2 regions of the Arthrobacter sp. D1-29 genome follow, and region 2 is predicted to be linked to the other one. Evidence: predicted binding sites of a transcription regulator. Region 2 holds the regulator's gene; the other holds the start of a gene.

Region 1 (9,901 bases), 950 kb from region 2:
GGTAAAAGTGGGCCAGATCAGCTCTCGAGGCCAGAGGTGGTGGCACACACATGTTCTCGCGGATACGCCGATCCTCACCAACGTCTGCGGGTAATACCTAGTGTGAGGGGCGGATGGTGGCCTGGCCGGGACAGGAGCCCAGGACCTGTTTCATCGCCTCTTTCTCCGCCTGCGTCACCCAAAGACCGTAGGCGGCCTTGACCGAAATCTGCCGGGCAACGTAGTGGCAGCGGAAGGCCTTGTTCTTCGGCAGCCATGTGGCCGCGTCCCCTGCGCCCTTTTCCTGGTTGGCGGGCCCGTCAGCGGCTATGAGGTTCAGGGGATCGTTGGCGAGGCTCTGGCGCTGCTGCATTGTCAGTTGCTGCGCGCCCTTCTGCCAGGCATCCGCGAGTGCAACAACATGGTCGATCTGGACTTCCTTGCTGGACTCCGGTCCCCGCCGGAAGTCGGCCATTTTCCCCGTGTAGGGCTCATGGAAGGAGCCGGCGGCCACCCTGCACTTTGATCCTTCGGTAAAGCCCACGGACACCAGGTCCCTGCGAAGGATGTCATTGCGCGTATCGCAGCCGTTCCGGTCCACATCCAGCCAGGCCTGTCCGAACGCTTCCCGTTCGTAATTGTTCTGGGCCGCCCGCCCCTTGACGGGCAAAGCTTCCAAGGCGGCAACCGCGGGGCCGGACGGTACCAGGTGGACCGGAGCTACGGGCTTCATCCAGCTGGGGTCGAAAACCGGGGCTTCGCTGGGACCTGCAATGGCCGGTTCGGTGGCTGCGAACTGCCCCGCGGTGAAAAACCAGACGCCCGCGGCGACTGCCGAAACAGCCAGGACCAGCAGCAGCGCCCACGCCTGCCGGGAGCGGCGGCGGGCACGGCGATAGGCAGACCAGCTGACTGTCATGGGCGGGCCGCCCCTCCGGAGATGCAGGGCACCAGAAGAGCCTAGGACACCCCACTGACACCGGGCCTGTTATCCACAGTGTGGAGGGAAGGTACCCGGCGAGTGTGGAGGGAGGGTACCCGGCGCGGCGGCCCTCTTATTGTTCCCGGATCTATTGTTCCCGGATCACCCGCCGGAGATCTTCCTCGGCCAACTGCAGGAGATTTTCCAGCTGGCGCACGCGGTCCTCGCCGATATCGCCCGCACTGTAGGCTGCGCGGGCCTGTTCAAGGAGCCGGGCGGCTTCCTTGTGGTTTGCCTTTGCCACGTCCAGGGCGTGCTCGAGCGTGGTCTCGTGCTGAAGGGTTGCGTCGTTGTCCATGCCACCAGTCTGGTCCCGTTTCCCGGCTGATTCCAGTGAACCAGCCGGGAAAATGTGGGGAACCGCCGGCGTTCGCAGGGCTAGACGGCGATAGCGGCCAGGGCTGCTGCAGTTTCCTTGGCGGGGAAGGCCGGCGGGTTGACCCCTGCCATCTCTTCCATGACTCGGACTACCTGGCAGCTGTAGCCGAACTCGTTGTCGTACCAGACGTAAAGGACCAGGTTTTTGTCGTTGGAGATCGTGGCCAGGCCATCAACGATGCCGGCGCGGCGGGAACCAACGAAGTCTGTCGAGACCACCTCGGGGGAATCGATGTAGTCGATCTGCTTGCGCAGCTCCGAGTGCAGCGACATCTCCCGAAGGTAGTCGTTGATTTCGTCCTTGGTGGTGCCCTTTTCCAGGCTGAGGTTCAGGATCGCCAGGGAGACGTCCGGCGTGGGGACCCGGATGGAGCTGCCGGTGAGCTTGCCCAGGAGTTCGGGCAGGGCCTTGGCCACTGCTTTGGCGGCACCGGTTTCCGTGATGACCATGTTCAGGGCGGCGGAGCGGCCGCGGCGGTCACCCTTGTGGAAGTTGTCGATCAGGTTCTGGTCATTCGTGAAGGAGTGGACGGTCTCCACGTGGCCGTGGATCACACCGAACTTGTCGTTGATGGCCTTCAGGACCGGGGTGATGGCGTTGGTGGTGCAGGAGGCTGCGGAGACGATCGTGTCCGAGTCCTGGATGGTGCCGTGGTTGATGCCGTGAACGATGTTCTTCAGATCGCCCTTGCCCGGAGCCGTGAGGAGGACGCGGGCCACTCCCTTGCTCTGCAGGTGCTGGGACAGGCCCTCGGCGTCACGCCAGCGTCCCGTGTTGTCCACCACCAGGGCGTCCTTGATGCCGTAGGCCGTGTAATCGATCGTGGCAGGGTTGTCCGAGTAGATGACCTGTACCTGGACACCGTTGGCGGTAATGGTGTTGGCGTCCTCGTCCACGCGGATGGTTCCTTCAAAGGAGCCGTGCACAGAGTCGCGGCGCAGCAGGCTGGCGCGCTTGGAGAGGTCCTTGTCCGAACCGCGGCGGACCACGATGGCACGCAGGCGCAGGCCGTGCCCGCCGCCTGCCTTTTCGATCAGGAGGCGCGCCAGCAGGCGGCCGATGCGGCCGAAACCGTACAGGACGACGTCGGTGCTGGTGCGGTCGTCGCCGCCGCGCTTGCCAACGATCTCCGCCAGCTCAGCGCGGAGGAATTCCTCCAGCGTGGCGCCGTTGGCCTCTGCCTTGAACTTCTGGTTGAGGCGGGCGATGTCAATGGCAGCAGCGCCGAGCTCAAGCTCAGCGAGGGTGTTGAGCAGCGGCGCGGTTTCCTCCAGCAGCAGCTCATCCTTGCTCATGCGGCGGGCGAAGCGGTGCGCCTTGAGGATGTTCATGGTGGACTTGTTGATCAGGCTGCGGCCGTGGATGCTGGTCACCACGTTATTCTCGCGGTACAGCCGGCCGATCACCGGAATCATGGCCTCAGCGAGGGCCTCCCGGCCCATCCATGTATCAAGACAAGAATCTGACGTCTGGCTCACAGAACTACCTTCCTCGGTTCAGCCGCATACGTCCTCGTAGGCGGTTGTCGCCACCTGATGATGTCCAGGGGCACCGGCACCGGCGGGATTCGGTCCACCCCTGGTGCCTGGGTCGTGTGCAAAGAAAAACCGCCGGCTGCGAACGCAACTCCGGCGGAGAACTTCTACGTCCGTGTTCCATTCTAGATTGGCGCGGGATGCTCTGAACGGCTTATGTCGCGTGAAATCTCTCACACGGGGTTCATGCAGGCTTGGCGGGAGGTGGCCGGCAGGCCGAAAACCGTGCCGTAAAAGCAGGCCGGAAGCGAATTAGGTGGATGGGCTGACCGATACGCCGGGTTCTGTGCTCCCGTGCCGTTGCCAGCGCGGGAGTAGCGGCCATCCATCTACGAACGCCGTTGCCGGCGCCCTCCAGCGGCCTACCCGGGCACTCGGGCGAGCAGCCCTCGAACGTGCCCTGTATGGCCTTGCTCCGGGTGGGGTTTACCTAGCCTTCCCGGTCGCCCGGGAAGCTGGTGGTCTCTTACACCACCGTTTCACCCTTACCTGCCCTCCCCCGCCCAAAGGCGGGGAATGCAGGCGGTCTGTTCTCTGTGGCACTAGCCTGCGGGTTACCCCGAGTGGGCGTTACCCACCACCCTGCTCTGCGGAGCCCGGACGTTCCTCGAGCCACTTGCGTGACGCGCGGCCGCCTGGTCAACCCATCCGACATCCATTCTACGTTGCAACATCGAACCCCCCGGACGCAGGGCCGGGCCGGGACATCATGCAGTTCCCGCCCCGGCCGCCGGTAAGATCGTACGGTGCTGATTCTGCTTCCCCCCTCTGAAGGCAAGACCCCCGCGGCAGCCGGATCCGCCGTCGACTGGCCTTCCCTGAGCTTTCCTGCACTCAACAGTTACCGGGCGAAAGTCCTGGAAGCACTGGGAACGGTAAGCGCGCACGAGGACGCGCTCGCGCTGCTGGGCGTGGGTGCTTCGTTAAAGAACGATGTCGACCGCAACACCCGGCTGCACGCTGAACCGGCGGCGCCCGCCCACCAGATCTATTCCGGGGTCCTTTATGACGCCCTGGGTTACCGGAGCCTGACGCCCGTGCAGCGCCGCAAGGCGGATGAATCAGTCCTGGTGGTTTCCGCCCTCTGGGGGGCCATCCGTTTTGCCGACCGGGTGCCCGCCTACCGGCTGTCCATGGGAACGTCACTGCCCGACGTCGGACGCCTCGCCACTTTCTGGAAGCCGCAGCTTGCGGAGGCCCTCAAGCCGCTGACCGCGGGGCAACTGCTGGTGGACTGCCGCTCCAGCACCTATGCCGCTGCCTGGACGCCGCCGCCGGCCCAGACCGTGGCGGTCAACGTCTTTACTGAGGTTAATGGCGTGCGGAAAGTGGTGAGCCACTTCGCGAAACATACCCGCGGCGAGCTCGCCCGGCACCTCCTGGCAAGGCGTGGCAGCGCGCCGCAGACCCCGGCACAGCTGCTGAACGCGGCCAGCGAGAAGTGGGATGCCGAACTGGTGGAGGGATCAGCCAGGAAACCGCACGCCCTGAACATCATCCTGCCCAACTAGGTCGCGCTAAGTGTCGTTATGAGGGCTCAAAACGACACTTAGCGCTACTTAATTGGGGACGCGGGTCAGTTCCATTCGGCGGAGCGGACCAGGATGCAGCCGGAGTCGGGGCAGAAGACAATGTCATCCTCCGCCGCTGCCTTGATTTCCGCGAGGTCGCCGGGGCTCAGCTTCATCCCGGATGCCTCCGAGGTTCCGTGGAACAGGCGGGCGGCGCCCACGCCGCGCTTGGCCAGGGTCTTTTCGTACACCGCCAGCATTCCGGCGTCCAGGCCGGCGGCGAACTCGGCACGTTTGCCGCGGAGAACGGTGGCTTCGGCTTCCACCTCGGCCAGTTCCTGGTCCAGTTCGGCCCGGATGGCCCCGAACGAACCCTGGATGTTGTCCACGATCAGCTGCTGGGCCGCCTGCTTGGCGCGGAGGGAATCAAGGCGTTCCATCACTTCCAGTTCGAGGTCCTCGAGGTCGGAGCGCCGCTTGTTGAGCGAGACAAGGTCCTTCTGCAGCGCCACCAGGTCCTTGGACAGCCCGGTGCCGCTGTTGAGCCGGGCCTCGTCGCGTTCAATGCGGGACGCCACCTGTTCGACGTCGGCCTCTGCCCGCTTGAGCTCGGCTTCGGCGTCGTGGACGGCCATCTTTGCTGCGCCCAGTTCGCCGTTGGCTACTGAAAGCGCAGACTGCAGGTCCTCGATCCGCGGATCGGACTCAAGGGCACGGCGACGGTTGGACAAGGACTTGAGTCTGGCATCCAGGCCCTGCAGTTCGAGCAACTTCAACTGTTCTGCCGGTGCTGCCTTAGCCACTAGTACCTCCGCTTGATCCCATCCGGCCGGAACCGGGCACCCTGCGGGCGCTTTAAAGACTCTAGTCCCCGCCCGGAGTCAGAATGAAGTCCCAGGGGTCGCTGTTGGTGGTGCTTACCTGGATCTCCACGTCGTGGCCCTGGTCTGCCAGCACGTTGCCCAGCGCAGAGGCGGCTGCAGGCAACCACAGCCATTCGCTGGCGAAGTGCGAGACGTCGATAAGGTATGGCCGGTCGTTCACGGCTGCTTCCCTGGCTTCGGACGCAGGGTGGTGCCGCAGGTCCGCGGTGACGTAGACGTCCGCGTTGCTCGCGCGCACCTGGCTGAACAGCGAGTCTCCCGCCCCGCCGCATACCGCGACGCGGCGGACAAGGCCGTCTTTGTCGCCGGACACCCGCACTCCCCCGGCTACAGAAGGAAGGATGCCAAACACGCGCGCGGCGAAGTCCCCCAGAGTCATGACATCGGCAAGCACTCCCACCCGCCCGATTCCTTCTTCCGGCAACCCATTGGCGGCTGACGTCAGCGGGGCCACGTCCTCCAATCCAAGAGCGTCCGCCAGCACATCCGAGACACCTCCGACGGCGGAATCACCGTTGGTGTGGACGGTCAGGAGGGCGGTTCCAGTCTCAATGAGGCGATGGATGGCTTTGCCTTTGGCTGTGGTGGCCGCCACCGACGTGACTCCCCTGAGCAGCAGCGGATGGTGGGTGATGAGCAATTCAGCGCCCCACTCCACGGCTTCCTCGATGACCTCCAGGGTGGGGTCAACGGCGAACATCACCCGGGAGACGGGGGCGGAGGGATGCCCGGCTACGAGCCCCACTTCATCCCAGTCCTCCGCGAGCGACTCCGGCCAAAGCTCCTCCACCGCCAAGAGCAGCTGGCCCAGGGTGGGGGCCTCGGTCGTGTCTTCGGCAGAAGCATCCCCGGCCGGGGCATCGGTGTTGCGCTTCCCAGCGTCTGCAACACCGGTGTTTACAGGTTCCATAGACTCAGTTTTACCCCATCCGGCCCCCTGCCCAGCACGCGTCACAGTCTCGTAAGGTGGAGGGGGAATCATCCGGCGCCTCCAACCATTGAAGAGGTCATGAAAACTTTTGTACTTGGCGGGGGCTGCTTCTGGTGCCTCGACGCCGTTTACCAGAAAACCAAGGGCGTCAGTTCGGTGGTGTCAGGCTACACCGGCGGCCATGACCCGCACCCGGACTACTACTCCGTCTGCAACGGAACCACCGGACATGCCGAAGTGGTGGCCGTCACCTTTGACGAAACCGTCATTCCCGCCGAAGTCATCCTGGACATGTTCTTTGCGCTGCACGATCCCACCACGCTCAACCGCCAGGGATACGACGTCGGTACGCAGTACCGCTCGTCCATGTTCTACGAGACCACTGAGGAGAAGATCCTCTTCGAGGAAGCGATTGAACGGAACCAGGCGCTGTGGTCCAATCCGATCGTGACGGAGGTCAGCCGGCTCCCCCGCTTCCACGTAGCGGAGGATTTCCATCAGGACTACTACGGCAAGCACCCCGAGCAGGGCTACTGCCAGGTGATCATCAATCCCAAGCTCGCCAAGGCGAGGAAATATTACTCTGCGTGGCTTAATGCTTAGCAGCGCTTGGGTCCCCTCGTTAGGCTGACCTCAGTATTCACTCTTCAGAGATAGGCATATTTACATGGCACGGATCTATGACGATGTAACGCAGCTTGTTGGCGGCACCCCCCTGGTCCGCCTGAACCGGCTGACCGAAGGGCTGGACGCCACCGTCGCCGTCAAGCTTGAGTTCTACAACCCTGCCAACAGCGTCAAGGACCGCATCGGCGTGGCCATCATTGACGCCGCCGAAAAGTCAGGCGCACTCAAGCCGGGCGGCACCATCGTGGAGGGCACGTCCGGCAACACCGGCATCGCCCTGGCCATGGTGGGCGCGGCCCGCGGCTACAAGGTCATCCTGACCATGCCTGAGACCATGTCCACCGAACGCCGCGTTATGCTGCGCGCTTTTGGCGCCGAGATTGTCCTCACCCCTGGCTCCGAGGGCATGCGGGGCGCCGTGGAGAAGGCCCAGGAAATCGTGGCCAACACGGAGAACTCCATTTGGGCCCAGCAGTTCGCCAATGAGGCCAACCCCCGGATCCACCGCGAAACCACCGCGGAGGAAGTCTGGAAGGACACGGACGGCAAGGTGGACATCTTTGTCTCCGGTGTGGGCACCGGCGGCACCATCACCGGCGTCGGACAGTTCCTGAAGGAGCGCAACCCGGACGTCCAGATTGTGGCTGTGGAACCCAAGGACTCCCCCATCCTGAACGGCGGCGCCCCGGGCCCGCACAAGATCCAGGGCCTGGGCGCCAACTTCATCCCCGAGCTGCTGGACACCAACATTTACGACGAGGTCCTGGACGCCACCCTGGAAGACTCCGTGGCAGTCGCCCGTGACCTGGGTATCCGCGAAGGCATCCTCGGCGGCATCTCCTCAGGCGCCATCGTCTGGGGCGCACTGGAACTGGCAAAGCGCCCGGAGAACGCGGGCAAGCTGATTGTGGCGATCGTTTGCGATTTCGGTGAGCGTTACATCTCCACCGTGCTCTATGACGACATCCGCGGCTGATCAGCCCGCCTTCCGCCCGTTTCCTGTAGAAAGAACTTTGTGGGCTTTATTGCAAGACTAAAAGAAGACCTCGACGCCGCCCGGTCCCATGACCCGGCGGCTCGAGGTTCTTTTGAGAACTTTTTCGCTTACTCCGGCCTGCATGCCATCTGGATCCACCGGCTGACGCATCGCCTCTGGCAAAATCCCGGCCTGCGGTTCCCCGCCCGCCTGGTTTCCCAGCTGGGCCGCTTTTTGACGGGTATCGAGATCCACCCGGGAGCCACCATCGGGCGGCGCTTTTTTATCGACCACGGCATGGGTGTCGTCATCGGAGAAACCGCCGAAATTGGCGAAGACGTCATGATTTATCACGGCGTGACCCTGGGTGGACGTTCCCTTGCCAAGGTCAAGAGGCATCCTACGATCGAGGACCGCGTGACCATTGGTGCGGGTGCCAAGATCCTGGGTCCCATCACCATCGGCCGGGACAGCGCCGTGGGGGCCAACGCCGTTGTGGTGAAGGACGCCCCGCCCGAATCGATTGTTACCGGCGTTCCTGCCAAGTGGCGCCACCGGGACGCGCAGCGGGAGACCAAGCCCGCCGTGGACCCGGCTGAATACGAGATCGAATACCATCTCTGACGCTAGCCCGCCACCCGTTTCAGCACTGCCATAACCAGCGCATCGTAAAGCCGGTCCGGCAGGAGCCGCCTGAGGCCAAGAATGGTGCTGGCACCCCTGCCCACCGGATAACGCGTCCGCGGCCGGCTGGATTCCGCGGCACGCACCACCGCCTCCGCGATCACGTCCGGCGGCGTTGATGTGCCCGGCCTGTCGGTCGAGGCCAGGACGGCGGCCATGCGCCGGGCCTGGGCGCCGTAAGGTCCATCCGCGCTGGTGGCGAGCAGGCCTTCAGCGGAAATCCTTCCCCATTCTGTCTGGGTACTGGCCGGCTCGATGATGGACACCGTGATGCCGTGGGGCTTCAGTTCGAGCCGCAGGGCATCGCTCATCCCTTCGACTGCAAACTTGGTGGCGTGGTACCAGGAGCCAAGGGGTTCATAGAATTTACCGCCGATGGATGAGACGTTGATGATCCTTCCCCGTCCTGCTTTGCGCATGGCGGGCAGGACCAGCTGGGTCATCCTGGCGAGTCCAAAGACGTTGACGTCGAACTGGCGGCGGCCTTCGGCCAGGTCAACTTCTTCCAGCGCCCCGAAGGAGCCGTAGCCGGCATTATTAACGAGGACGTCGATGCGGCCCCGTTCTTCCAGGACCCGGCCGACGGCGGCCCTCATGGAATGCTCGTCCGTCACGTCGAGGGGAAGGACGTGGACGCCGATCGCCGTGAGCGGTTCCATCCGGTCCACCCGGCGCGCCCCGGCGTAGACCACAAATCCGCGGCTGTTGAGCTTCTTTGCCGCTTCGAACCCGATGCCGGCGGATGCTCCGGTGATGAACGCTACTGGGCCTGGCATGCTGGACTCCCTCGATGGACTGACACTACGCTGACCGGGAACACAAACGGCCGGCAGCTCCCAGAATATCTGTGAGGTGCCGGCCGCCGGTGGTGCAGCCCGATGCTAAAGGAAGCGTCCTGACGTTAGTGCGTGTCCACGGCTTCGATCTCGGACTTGTCCTCGCCCCACAGGGTGTGGAACGTGCCCTCGGCGTCAACACGGCCGTAGGTGTGGGCTCCGAAGAGGTCCCGCTGACCCTGGATCAGGGCGGCGGCGACGCGCTTGCGGCGCAGGCCGTCGTAGTACGCGAGCGAGGAGGAGAACACCGGCACCGGGATGCCCAGCTGCACTGCGGTGGCCACCACGCGGCGCCAGGCCGGCAGTGCCTCGGCAATGGCCTTGGTGAAGGCTGGCGCAAACAGCAGGTTAGCGGGCTTTTCGGCAGCGGCGTATGCCTTGGTGATGTCCTTAAGCAGTTCAGCGCGGATGATGCAGCCTGCGCGCCAAAGGGAGGCGATCTCGTCCAGCTTGAGGTCCCAGCCGTACTCCTTGGCAGAGGACGTCAGCATGTCCATGCCCTGGGCGTAGGAGACAAGCTTGGAGGCGTACAGTGCCTGGCGAACGTCTTCAACGAAGGTTTCCGGAACCTCGACGT
Region 2 (9,901 bases):
AAGCCACGGCCCTGGGCAACGTGCTGGTTCAGGCCCGGGCGGCAGGGGCTGTCTCCGGCGGGCTGTCCGAGCTCCGGTGCCTGGTGGCCAGTGCCGGCGGGCTGCAGGAGTTCAGGCCGCAGCTTTCCCGCCTCTAGCGCGAACGGACACTTAAGCCTCACGCCTTGGCGCGAACGAACATTTTAGACCAAAAACTTTCGTAAAGAGGGGCCCAAGTGTTCGTTCGCGGTTTAACGTGGAAGCGGATCAGTCAATGCAGCCAGAACCGACAGAGCCGCCAGTTCAACCAACCCACCAGAACCGACAGGACCGGACTGCACCCATGCCTCTTTTTGACCTTCCCCTCGAGCAGCTCCGCGGGTACACCTCACCCGTGACGCCCCCGGACGACTTCCAGGCCTTTTGGGACGGCACCATCGAGGAAGCCCGAACATTTCCCCTTGGAGCCACTTTTGAGCCCGTGGAGAACTACCTTTCGGTCATCGACACCTACGACGTGACGTTCGCTGGCTACGGCGGTGCCCCCATCAAAGGGTGGCTGCACCTCCCAGCGAACCGGATGCCCGGAACCCAGCTGCCCGTCGTCGTGAATTATGTTGGCTATTCCGGCGGGCGGGGCCTGGTCAACCAAGACACCCGATGGGCCCAGGCGGGCTATGCGCACTTCATCATGGATACCCGCGGTCAGGGCTATGGCTGGGCGCTCGGCGAGACGGCTGACCCGCACCCCAGTGCCGGAGAGGTGGCCTACGCCGGGTTGATGACGCGGGGAGCCGGAAGCCGGGAGGACTATTACTACCGACGGGTCTACGTGGACGCCTTCCGCGCCGTGGAGGCTGCCCAGTCCCACCCTGCGGTTGACGCCTCACGAGTGGTCCTGGCCGGCGTCAGCCAGGGCGGCGGCATAGTTATTGCCGTCGCGGGACTCGTTCCCGGACGGCTCGACGGCGTCATCGCCGCGCTGCCTGATGTCCCGTTCCTGCAGGACTTCCCCCGCGCCATCGACATCACTCCGAGCGGGCCGTACCCGGAAATCGCCGGGTTCCTGGGCCGGCACCGCGACCGGTATGAGCCCATGCTTGCGGTGCTAAATTATTTCGACGGCGTCAACCTGGCCCGGTGGGCCACCGTTCCGGCGCTCTATTCCGCAGCACAGATGGACGATATCTGCCCCCCGTCAACCGTGTTTGCCAGCTTCGACGCCTACGGTTCCGGGGCAGCAGGCTCCTCAGGTACTGGGGCGGCCAAGGACATCGAGGTGTACCGGTTCAACAGCCATGAGGGCGGCCAGGAACACCACTGGATCAGGCAACTGGAGTTCCTCCGCAAGCTACTGGGCTGACCCGCGGCCAAGAACACCTCGCGCGAACTGGCAGGTAATGACCTTTCCCAAGGAATTTGAGGGCATTATCTGCCCGTTCGCGCCATGTTACGGGCGGATTTGTGGGTGGCCGCACGGTGGGGTTATGGTCTTGGCTATGACTAACCGTTGGTATGCGTATTTTTCGTTGGCTCTGGAGGGGCCCGCGTCTAACTGACACGCATCCAACTTTCCTTCAGAGCCAACAGGGCAGAGATCATTTCTCTGCCCTTCGCCATTTCTTCGGCGGGTTCTGATCTGGGCCCGCTTCCCTTCTGGAACAGGACCCCACCATGAGCACCGCAACAGCCGCCACAACGGGCACCACACCCACCGGCAAGTCAACGTCCAACCTGCGTGTCAGCGAATTCACGGCGCTGCCCACGCCCCAGGAGCTCATTGCTGAGCTGCCCATGGACGCCCGGGTGACGGACGTCGTCGAGCGTGGACGCGATGAAGTCCGGGCCATCATGGATGGCGTGGACGACCGCCTGCTGGTGATCGTTGGCCCCTGCTCCATCCACGATCCCAAGGCGGGCCTGGAATACGCCCGCCGGCTGGTCAGCCAGGCGGAGAAGCACAAGGAAGACCTGCTGATCGTGATGCGCGCCTACTTCGAGAAGCCGCGCACCACCGTTGGCTGGAAGGGCCTGATCAACGATCCACGGCTGGACGGCAGCCACGACATGGCCACCGGGCTCCGGGCGGCACGCAGTTTCCTGCAGCAGGTCACATCGCTGGGACTCCCGGCCGCCACCGAATTCCTGGAACCCATCAGCCCGCAGTACATGGCAGACCTGGTTTCCTGGGGCGCCATCGGGGCCCGCACCACGGAGAGCCAGATCCACCGCCAGCTGGCATCGGGGCTGTCCATGCCCATCGGCTTCAAGAACGGTACCGACGGCGACCTCCAGGTGGCGGTCGACGCCTGCGGTGCGGCGGCGGCCGCACAGGCTTTCCTGGGCATTGACGGCGACGGCCGGGCGGCCCTGGTGGCCACCGCCGGTAACCCGGACACCCACGTCATCCTCCGTGGCGGACGCAAGGGACCCAACTACTCCTCCGCCGACGTCGAGGCGGCATCCTCAACGCTCGCCGGCAAGCAGCTGAACCCCAGGCTGATCGTGGACGCAAGCCACGCGAACAGCGGGAAGAGCCACCACCGCCAGGCCGAAGTGGCACTGGAAATCGGGGCCCAGCTGGAGGACGGGGGAGCGGCAGCCCAGGCCATCGCCGGTGTCATGCTGGAGAGTTTCCTGGTGGGCGGTGCCCAGAACCTGGACGTGGCCGAGCACGCGGCCGGCAGGTCCGGGCTGGTCTACGGGCAGAGCGTGACGGACGCCTGCATGGAGTGGGATGTCTCGGTATCGGTGCTGGACCAGTTGGCGGCGTCGGCCCGCAAGCGCCGGACCGCGAATTGATTACCCTCCATGACTTTCACAATGGCCACATAAACCTCTAGAGTATCTAGCACATGGTTGGTGGATGGCTCAGCATCGGCACACCGCAATGGCATATACCTGGGGTCAGTGTTGTCCATCCGTCAGCAAAGGAATAAGGGAAATGTCCGCAGAACAGAACTTCTCGAACGCGAAGTTCCTGACCGTCGCCGAAGTGGCCGAGGTCATGCGCGTCTCCAAAATGACCGTGTACCGGCTGGTTCATTCCGGCGAAATGCCCGCGGTGCGTTTCGGCCGCTCATACCGTGTGCCGGAAAAGGCCGTCGAACAGTACCTTAAGGGTGCTGTGGTGGAGGGCCACACCGAAACAGCCTGAGGTGCTGCAGGGCTGTCAGTAGGCCCTCCCGATAAGCGGTACCCTGTTAAGGAACGTTTTACGTCATTGTAAGAATCTGTCAGTTGTTCAGTCTGTAGCTCTGTCCACGGACCATTTCCATCAGACAGGTACTGCATCTAGTTTGTAAGGAACTTTCGTGGGTTCAGTTATTAAGAAGCGTCGCAAGCGTATGGCCAAGAAGAAGCACCGCAAGTTGCTTCGTAAGACCCGTCACCAGCGCCGTAACAAGAAGTAGAGATACTTCGAACAGCGTAGAAATGCCCGTCGCCTTCGGAGGCGGCGGGCATTTTGTTTTCCCTGCTGGAGCTTCCTGGCCTTGTTCGCAAATCCTAAACGTCATGGTTCGGATTCGCGGACAAGCTTATGATTCGCGGGATGCGCCTAAACCCGGGGGCCGCGGATGCGGGCGAAGCCTTTCCAGAGGCCGTAGACGGCACCGCCGGCGGTTGCAGCCTTGAGCCCAAGCGTGGCGGCCCGGCGGCCCGAACGGAAGTCGTAGACCGGCCAGTTGTTGTCACGGGCATGGCGCCGAAGCCTGGAGTCCGGATTGATGGCCACAGGGTGTCCCACCAGGGTCAGCAGCGGGATGTCGTTGTAGGAATCGCTGTAGGCCCAGCAGCGTTTGAGGTCCAGTCCTTCGATGTCGGCGATGCCCTGTACCGCCACTGCCTTTGCTGAGCCGTGCAGGATATCGCCCACCAGCCGGCCGGTGTACATTCCGTCGGCGACTTCGCCCACAGTTCCGAGGGCGCCAGTCAGGCCAAGCCTGGTGGAGATCACGGTGGCTACCTCGATGGGGGTGGCGGTGACCAGCCATACCCTGCGCCCTACGCGGAGGTGCTGCTGCGCCAAGGCCTTGGCGCCGGGCCAGATCCTGGACGCAATCATTTCGTCGTAGACCTCTTCGCCCAGGGCCTTGACGTCTTCCACAGTGATGCCCGCAGCGAGCGTGAGGGCGGAATCGCGGACGGCATGGACGTCATCCATGTTCTCCCCGCGGGTGACAAACTTGAACTGCTGCCAGGCGAATCCGGCGGCCTGTGCAAAGGTGAAGGCTCCGCGCTGGTGCATTTTGCGTGCCACGTGGAACAGGCTGGCACCCCTCATCAGGGTGTTGTCGACGTCGAAGAAAGCGGCCTCGCCCGTCTGCGGCATCGCGACCGGCTGGGTGACCACAGCGACGTACTTCTCCTCGGGCATGTGCATGAGTCTAGTCAATGCTCAGGCCCACCACCGTCCGCCCACCCTCCACCGCGCTGTCTGAGTCAAAGGGCGATACGGTTAATCCATGGCGAAACCGGAGGTTGTCCTCATCACCAAAGCAGACTGTCACCTGTGCGCAGAGGCGCGCGACGCCGTCGGGCGGGTAACAGCCTCTCTGGGACTTGAGTGGACCGAACAGCCGGTTGACCACTTGCCGGAGCTGCGCGAACGTTACGCTGAGGAAATTCCCGTGGTGCTGGTGGATGGAATCCAGCGGGACTTCTGGAAGATTGACGAGCTGAGGCTGGAGCGGGTCCTCCAGCGCGCCATGGCGGAGTAGGCAAGCGATCCCACGCAATGGCACAGCTTTGTTGGCACGCATGAGAGGGCTCTAGAGTGGAGTCACGACGCGACGCGATGGAGGGGAAAGTGACTTCACTGGATTCATCTCCTGCTGCGGTCCCTGCTGCTTCCGAGCTTGCGGGTGTGCCCGCGCTACCGGATGTGCCGGGTGTTCCGGCTACCCCCGGTGTTCCAGGCGCCGTCCAGGGCGTTGCGGGCGTCCACGGAGACGCAACCGTCCAGGGCGAGAAGGTAGCCGCCGGCAAGCAGATCCCGCCTGCTGCCGTAGCCCGGCTGACCCTGTACCTCCGCGCCCTGAATACGATGCTGGCAGAGGGTGTGGAAAGGGTTTCCTCAGAATCCCTGGCGGAAGCCTCGGGCGTGAGTTCTGCAACGCTCCGCAAGGATCTTTCGCACGTTGGCTCCTACGGCACCCGCGGTGTGGGGTACGAGGTGCAATACCTCAGCCGCCACATTGCCGCAGCCCTGGGACTTACCCACGACTGGAAAGTTGCCATAGTTGGTGCCGGTAACCTGGGCAAGGCCCTGGCACGCTATGGCGGTTTCGAATCCCGGGGCTTTGATGTTGTGGCCATCTTTGACGCCGACCAGATGGTGGTGGGCAACGAAGTTGGCTGGCTGCGCGTCAGCGACGTCGCCGACCTTGAAGCAGTCCTGGAACGGACCGGCGCCAATATGGTGGTCCTGGCGCTGCCGGCAGCTGTTGCCCAGGCGGTCTGTGACCGGGTGGTGGCGGCGGGTGTCCGCAGCATCCTGAGTTTCGCGCCCGTGATGCTCCAGGTCCCCGACGGCGTCAACCTCCGGAAGGTGGACATGGCCACCGAACTTCAGATTCTCGCCTACCATGCACAACGGGCGCAGACCCCGGGCCAGACCGCCTAGTTTTCCGGCGGCTGCGGGATCCACGCCCGTGGGAGTGGCCATGCTGTGTAGCTGGCGCCGTTTAGCTGGGCGCCGTTTTATCTGGGCTCGGCCCGCTGCGGCTAGCGGCCGTAGGGGTTGCCGGGTGCGCCGTAGGGGTTGGCGAAAGGCTGCTGCTTGCGGAAGTACGGAGCGGCGGCAGGCAGGTAGAGCAACACAATGGCTGCGATTCCCGCCAGGGTTCCCAAAGTGCCGATGCTCGGGGGGCCGAACAGTCCGAAGACCGAGATGGCTGCGAAGACCGTACCCAGGATCCGGGCCCAGTTCTTACCCTTGCGGACGAAGAACGCCACCAGCGCGTACAACCCGGCGCCGATGATGGCCACCACTACCAGGGTGCCGGCGATCACGCCCTTGATATCTTCAAACGCAACTTCCCCCGCGGCGCCGCCACTGGCCATGGCGTCCTCAAACTGGCGCCGCATTGACGGATCGTCCAGCATGGCGAGGCCCATCAGCATGGAAATGACGTAGATAACGCCGGATGCAATCAGCAGCCAGAACGAAATATTGACCAACTGTGGGACCCCCGAGGTACCTGAGCCCTGCGGCTGCTCGGAGGGGTACTGTCCGTAAGGCGACTGGCCATAGGGTGACTGACCGTAGGGCTGCTGGCCGTAGGGAGCCGGCGGGTTCTGGCCGTAAGCCGGTGCCTGTGGCGGGTTCTGCCCGTACTGCGGTGTAGCCGGGTTCTGGCCGTACTGCGGCGCGTTCTGCCCGTATTGGGGTGCGTTCTGGCCATACTGCGGTGCGTTTTGCCCGTACTGCGGGGCGTTGTCGCCGGACTGCGGCGAAGGGTGACCAAACTGGGGCGCATTCTCGCCGTAACGGGGAGCCTGCGGCTGGCCGCCGGACTCAGGCTCGTTGGGAGTCGGAGGCGGGACAGGAGGAGTGCTCATGGACGGTCCTTTGCATGTCGAGTTCTTGATCGGCTGCCGGGATCGGTTCACTGGCCCTACCCCAGCGTGGCTTAAGTCCACCGTACCCCCGGGCGGGCCCACAGTGGGTCATTCCAGAGAGGTATTCCGCTGAACGTGGTTTCGGGCGGTGAGCAGGGACTATGGGGACAGGAGCGGTCGGCGGGGGGAGCCGGCCCGGCCTGGCCTCCTTGTCCGCACGAAACTGAAGCAACCACAGGAAAGGACCGCGGCCGATGATCCTGGCCGCGGCCCCTTCAACATGATTCCAACTCCGGGGTGTCAGCCCTTGAAATGTTCCTGGGATTGCGGCAGCCACATCATGACCGCGGCCGCTACGGCGGCGGCGGAACTGAGGAGGCTGAGGTTGAAGAACACAAGGTTTGCGAAGAAACCCAACACGGCAAGACCGCCGAGGATGGAGAGGACAAGGCGGGCCCACCGTGCACCCTCCTTCAGTCGGATGGCGATGAACACGTACAGGGCCGCGAAGATGAGCTGGAACACAAATCCGCCAATCCCTGCCCCCATCATCATGCCGCCGAAGGCGCTGCTAACGGTGAACATGTTGACCAGGCTGAAGACGACCCCGAGCGCTGCTGCAGCGATCCAGAGCCAGTAGGACGTAACCAGCTGCTGCGGCACACCCTGGGTGTCAATGAACCGCTGCTGAATGTTGTCCAGGCTGAGGCCAAAGACGTTGCGTGGCGGGGCGGCGTAGCCCAGGCCCGACGGCGGGACGTTGCTGGGGCCGGCACCGGCACCGTAGCCGGGCTGGCCGTAGGGCTGACCCTGTGGGGGATAGGGCTGACCTTGCGGCGGATAGGGCTGATCCTGAGGCGGATAGGGCTGGCCGTATCCCTGGGGCGGTGCCCCATTTCCCTGGGGCGGCGTCTGATAGCCCGGCGGTGCCTGATAACCCGGCGGGGGCTGATAGCCCTGCGGCGGTTGGTAACCCTGCTGTGGCTGGTAACCCTGCGGCGGCACCGCGCCGGCTGGCGGCACCGCGCCGGCTGGAGGAACGTTGCCAGCCGGGGGAACGTTGCCGGCCGGGGGCTGGGCACCCGGCTGCTGGGGCTGCGGTACTTCACTGGGGTTGGTCATGGCTCTCACTGTAGACCGGGCACCACCGCTTATCTAGGAGACTTGCGGCGACATGTCGGGGAACAGCAGGGGTTGTTCCAGACGGGTGACTTGTCGGCCCAAGGCAGGGTCCGAGGCACGGGCCCACGGCCTGGATAAGGCGTTAAACACGGCACCCCGGCCGAAGAGACTCCTGGGGAATCAGCGGCCGGGGTGCGGTGGGAAAACAGGGGAAATCAGAGTGGGGAAATCAGGCTGCCGGTGCGATGAAGGCGAGCTCGAGGTTGATGGCAACCTTGTCGCTGACCAGGACGCCACCGGCTTCCAGGACGGCGTTCCAGGTGAGGCCGAAATCCTTGCGGCTGATGGTGGTCTCCGCGGAAACGCCGGCGCGGGTGTTGCCGAACGGGTCCACGGCCACACCGTTGAACTCGGTTTCGAGGGACACGGGGCGGGTGACGCCCTTGATGGTAAGGTCCCCGGTCAGCTCGTAGCTGTTGCCGTTGGCCACCAGGCCGTTTGAAACGAAGGAGATTTCAGGGAACTTCTCTACGTCAAAGAAGTCTTCGCCGCGGACGTGGCCGTCGCGGTTGACATCGCCGGAGTCGAAGCTGGAGGTCTTGATGGTGGCGCTGATCTTTGAATCGGCGACGTTTTCAGCCAGATCCAAGGTTGCTTCTGCATCCTTGAACTGGCCGCGGACCTTGCTGATGCCTGCGTGCCGGACGGTGAATCCGATTTCGCTGTGCGAGTTGTCGAGGGTCCAGGTGCCGGTGGTGACGTCTGCGGGAAGTGCCATGGTGTTCTCCTTGAGGTATGTCGGGTGAGTACTGCTGGATTGGTTGACACTTCATTTGTTGAAGTCTCAACTAACTGCTGCATCCAGTATAAACATGCATTTGCATGTTTTGTTCCCCGTTCCGGAACATTTTTTGAAAAACCTCAGTTCTACTCTTTGTAGAAAGCTGTGAAGAAGATTTCGGATAGCACGCCATCTTTGAGAAACTGGTAAACATGCCCCAAGCCACTGTCCATCTGCTCCGCCACGGCGAGGTCCACAATCCCGACGGCGTTCTGTACGGAAGGCTGCCCGAATTCCACCTCTCCGCGTTGGGCCGGCAGATGGCCGAGATGCTCGCCCGGCACTTTAGCGACCGCGCCGCCGCGGGCGCCAGGATCGTCTACCTCGCATCATCGCCGCTGGTCCGAGCGCAGGAAACAGCAGCCCCCACGGCCGATGTTTTGGGCCTGGAGATCCACACGGACCCGCGGATCATTGAGGCCGAGAACTACTTCGAGGGCATGAAGGTCAGCAAGGCCGAGCTCCGCCGGCCCAAGCACTGGCCGCGGCTGGTCAACCCGCTGAAGCCGTCGTGGGGCGAGCCGTACAAGGACCAGGCGGCCAGGGTCAGGGCCGCTGTCCAGGATGCCCGGCTCCGCGCGATCGAGCTCGCGGGCGGAGACTACGGAACAGGCGGGCCCGAAGCCATCATGGTCAGCCACCAGCTCCCTATCTGGGCCACCCGGCTCAGCGCCGAAGGCCGGCCCCTGTGGCACGACCCCCGGAAACGCGAATGCACGCTGACGTCCATCACCTCCCTGGTGTTCGACGACGACGGCTCGCTCCTGCGCGTTCAGTACACTGAGCCCGCTGCCGCCCTTCTTCCCGGTGCCGCCAGCACCCCCGGAGCCTAGCCATGCCGCAGACGTCCGCCGGGTCCACCCCGGCTACCTCACGCCGCAGCCTGCTTGCAGCCGGCGGCGTGGCCCTCACGGCTCTTACCCTGGGGCTCTCTGCCTGCGCCCAGGAGGATGCCTTGGCCAAGCAGGCCAAAGCAGGAGACAACAAAAACTACGTTGCCGGGGACGGCTCCGTCACGGAGTTCGCCCCCGCGGACCGCAAGTCCGCCGTCGAAATCAACGGCACACTCTTCAACGGCACATCCGTGACCCCTGCTGATCTCCAGGGCAAGGTGACGGTCCTGAACTTCTGGTTTGCCGCCTGTGCGCCGTGCCGGGTGGAGGCTCCGCAGCTCGAGGCCCTGCACCAGGAATTCAAGGACCAGGATGTGCAGTTCTACGGCGTCAACCTCCGGGATGAAAAAGCCACCGCCGAGGCGTTCGACAAGTCCTTCAACCTGACCTATCCCAGCTTTGACGACAAGGACGGTGCGGTGCTCCTGGCCGTGTCCGGCATCGTTCCGCCAGGCGCCGTCCCCACCACGCTGGTGCTGGACAAGCAGGGCCGCGTTGCCTC

The links. The regulator Rex, encoded in region 2, represses fermentation and respiration genes when NADH is low (regulators of the CRP and FNR family bind a similar motif). The targets are predictions, from matches to a motif close to CTTGTGAANNNNTTCACAAG.
Region 1: the regulator Rex is predicted to act here: its motif matches at 3,036-3,055, upstream of M1E17_RS14345 (glyceraldehyde-3-phosphate dehydrogenase).

Annotation. Positions count from the first base shown of each region.
Region 1 is NZ_CP096383.1:3,175,721-3,185,621, forward strand. Features, by position in the region: gene M1E17_RS14335 (HNH endonuclease family protein) at 98-898, opposite strand; gene M1E17_RS14340 (hypothetical protein) at 1,050-1,259, opposite strand; gene M1E17_RS14345 (glyceraldehyde-3-phosphate dehydrogenase) at 1,340-2,782, opposite strand; RNA gene rnpB (RNase P RNA component class A) at 3,133-3,522, opposite strand; gene M1E17_RS14355 (YaaA family protein) at 3,622-4,386, shown strand; gene M1E17_RS14360 (zinc ribbon domain-containing protein) at 4,452-5,189, opposite strand; gene M1E17_RS14365 (Nif3-like dinuclear metal center hexameric protein) at 5,251-6,180, opposite strand; gene msrA (peptide-methionine (S)-S-oxide reductase MsrA) at 6,280-6,804, shown strand; gene cysK (cysteine synthase A) at 6,869-7,804, shown strand; gene epsC (serine O-acetyltransferase EpsC) at 7,844-8,428, shown strand; gene M1E17_RS14385 (oxidoreductase) at 8,431-9,264, opposite strand; gene gndA (NADP-dependent phosphogluconate dehydrogenase) at 9,390-9,901, opposite strand, start outside.
Region 2 is NZ_CP096383.1:4,126,248-4,136,148, reverse strand. Features, by position in the region: gene M1E17_RS18795 (rhamnulokinase) at 1-137, shown strand, start outside; gene M1E17_RS18790 (acetylxylan esterase) at 323-1,342, shown strand; gene M1E17_RS18785 (3-deoxy-7-phosphoheptulonate synthase) at 1,654-2,781, shown strand; gene M1E17_RS18780 (helix-turn-helix domain-containing protein) at 2,924-3,136, shown strand; gene M1E17_RS18775 (30S ribosomal protein bS22) at 3,294-3,392, shown strand; gene M1E17_RS18770 (HAD family hydrolase) at 3,539-4,357, opposite strand; gene M1E17_RS18765 (glutaredoxin family protein) at 4,446-4,700, shown strand; gene M1E17_RS18760 (redox-sensing transcriptional repressor Rex) at 4,790-5,605, shown strand; gene M1E17_RS18755 (hypothetical protein) at 5,707-6,543, opposite strand; gene M1E17_RS18750 (hypothetical protein) at 6,844-7,665, opposite strand; gene M1E17_RS18745 (YceI family protein) at 7,895-8,443, opposite strand; gene M1E17_RS18740 (histidine phosphatase family protein) at 8,659-9,339, shown strand; gene M1E17_RS18735 (TlpA family protein disulfide reductase) at 9,342-9,901, shown strand, end outside.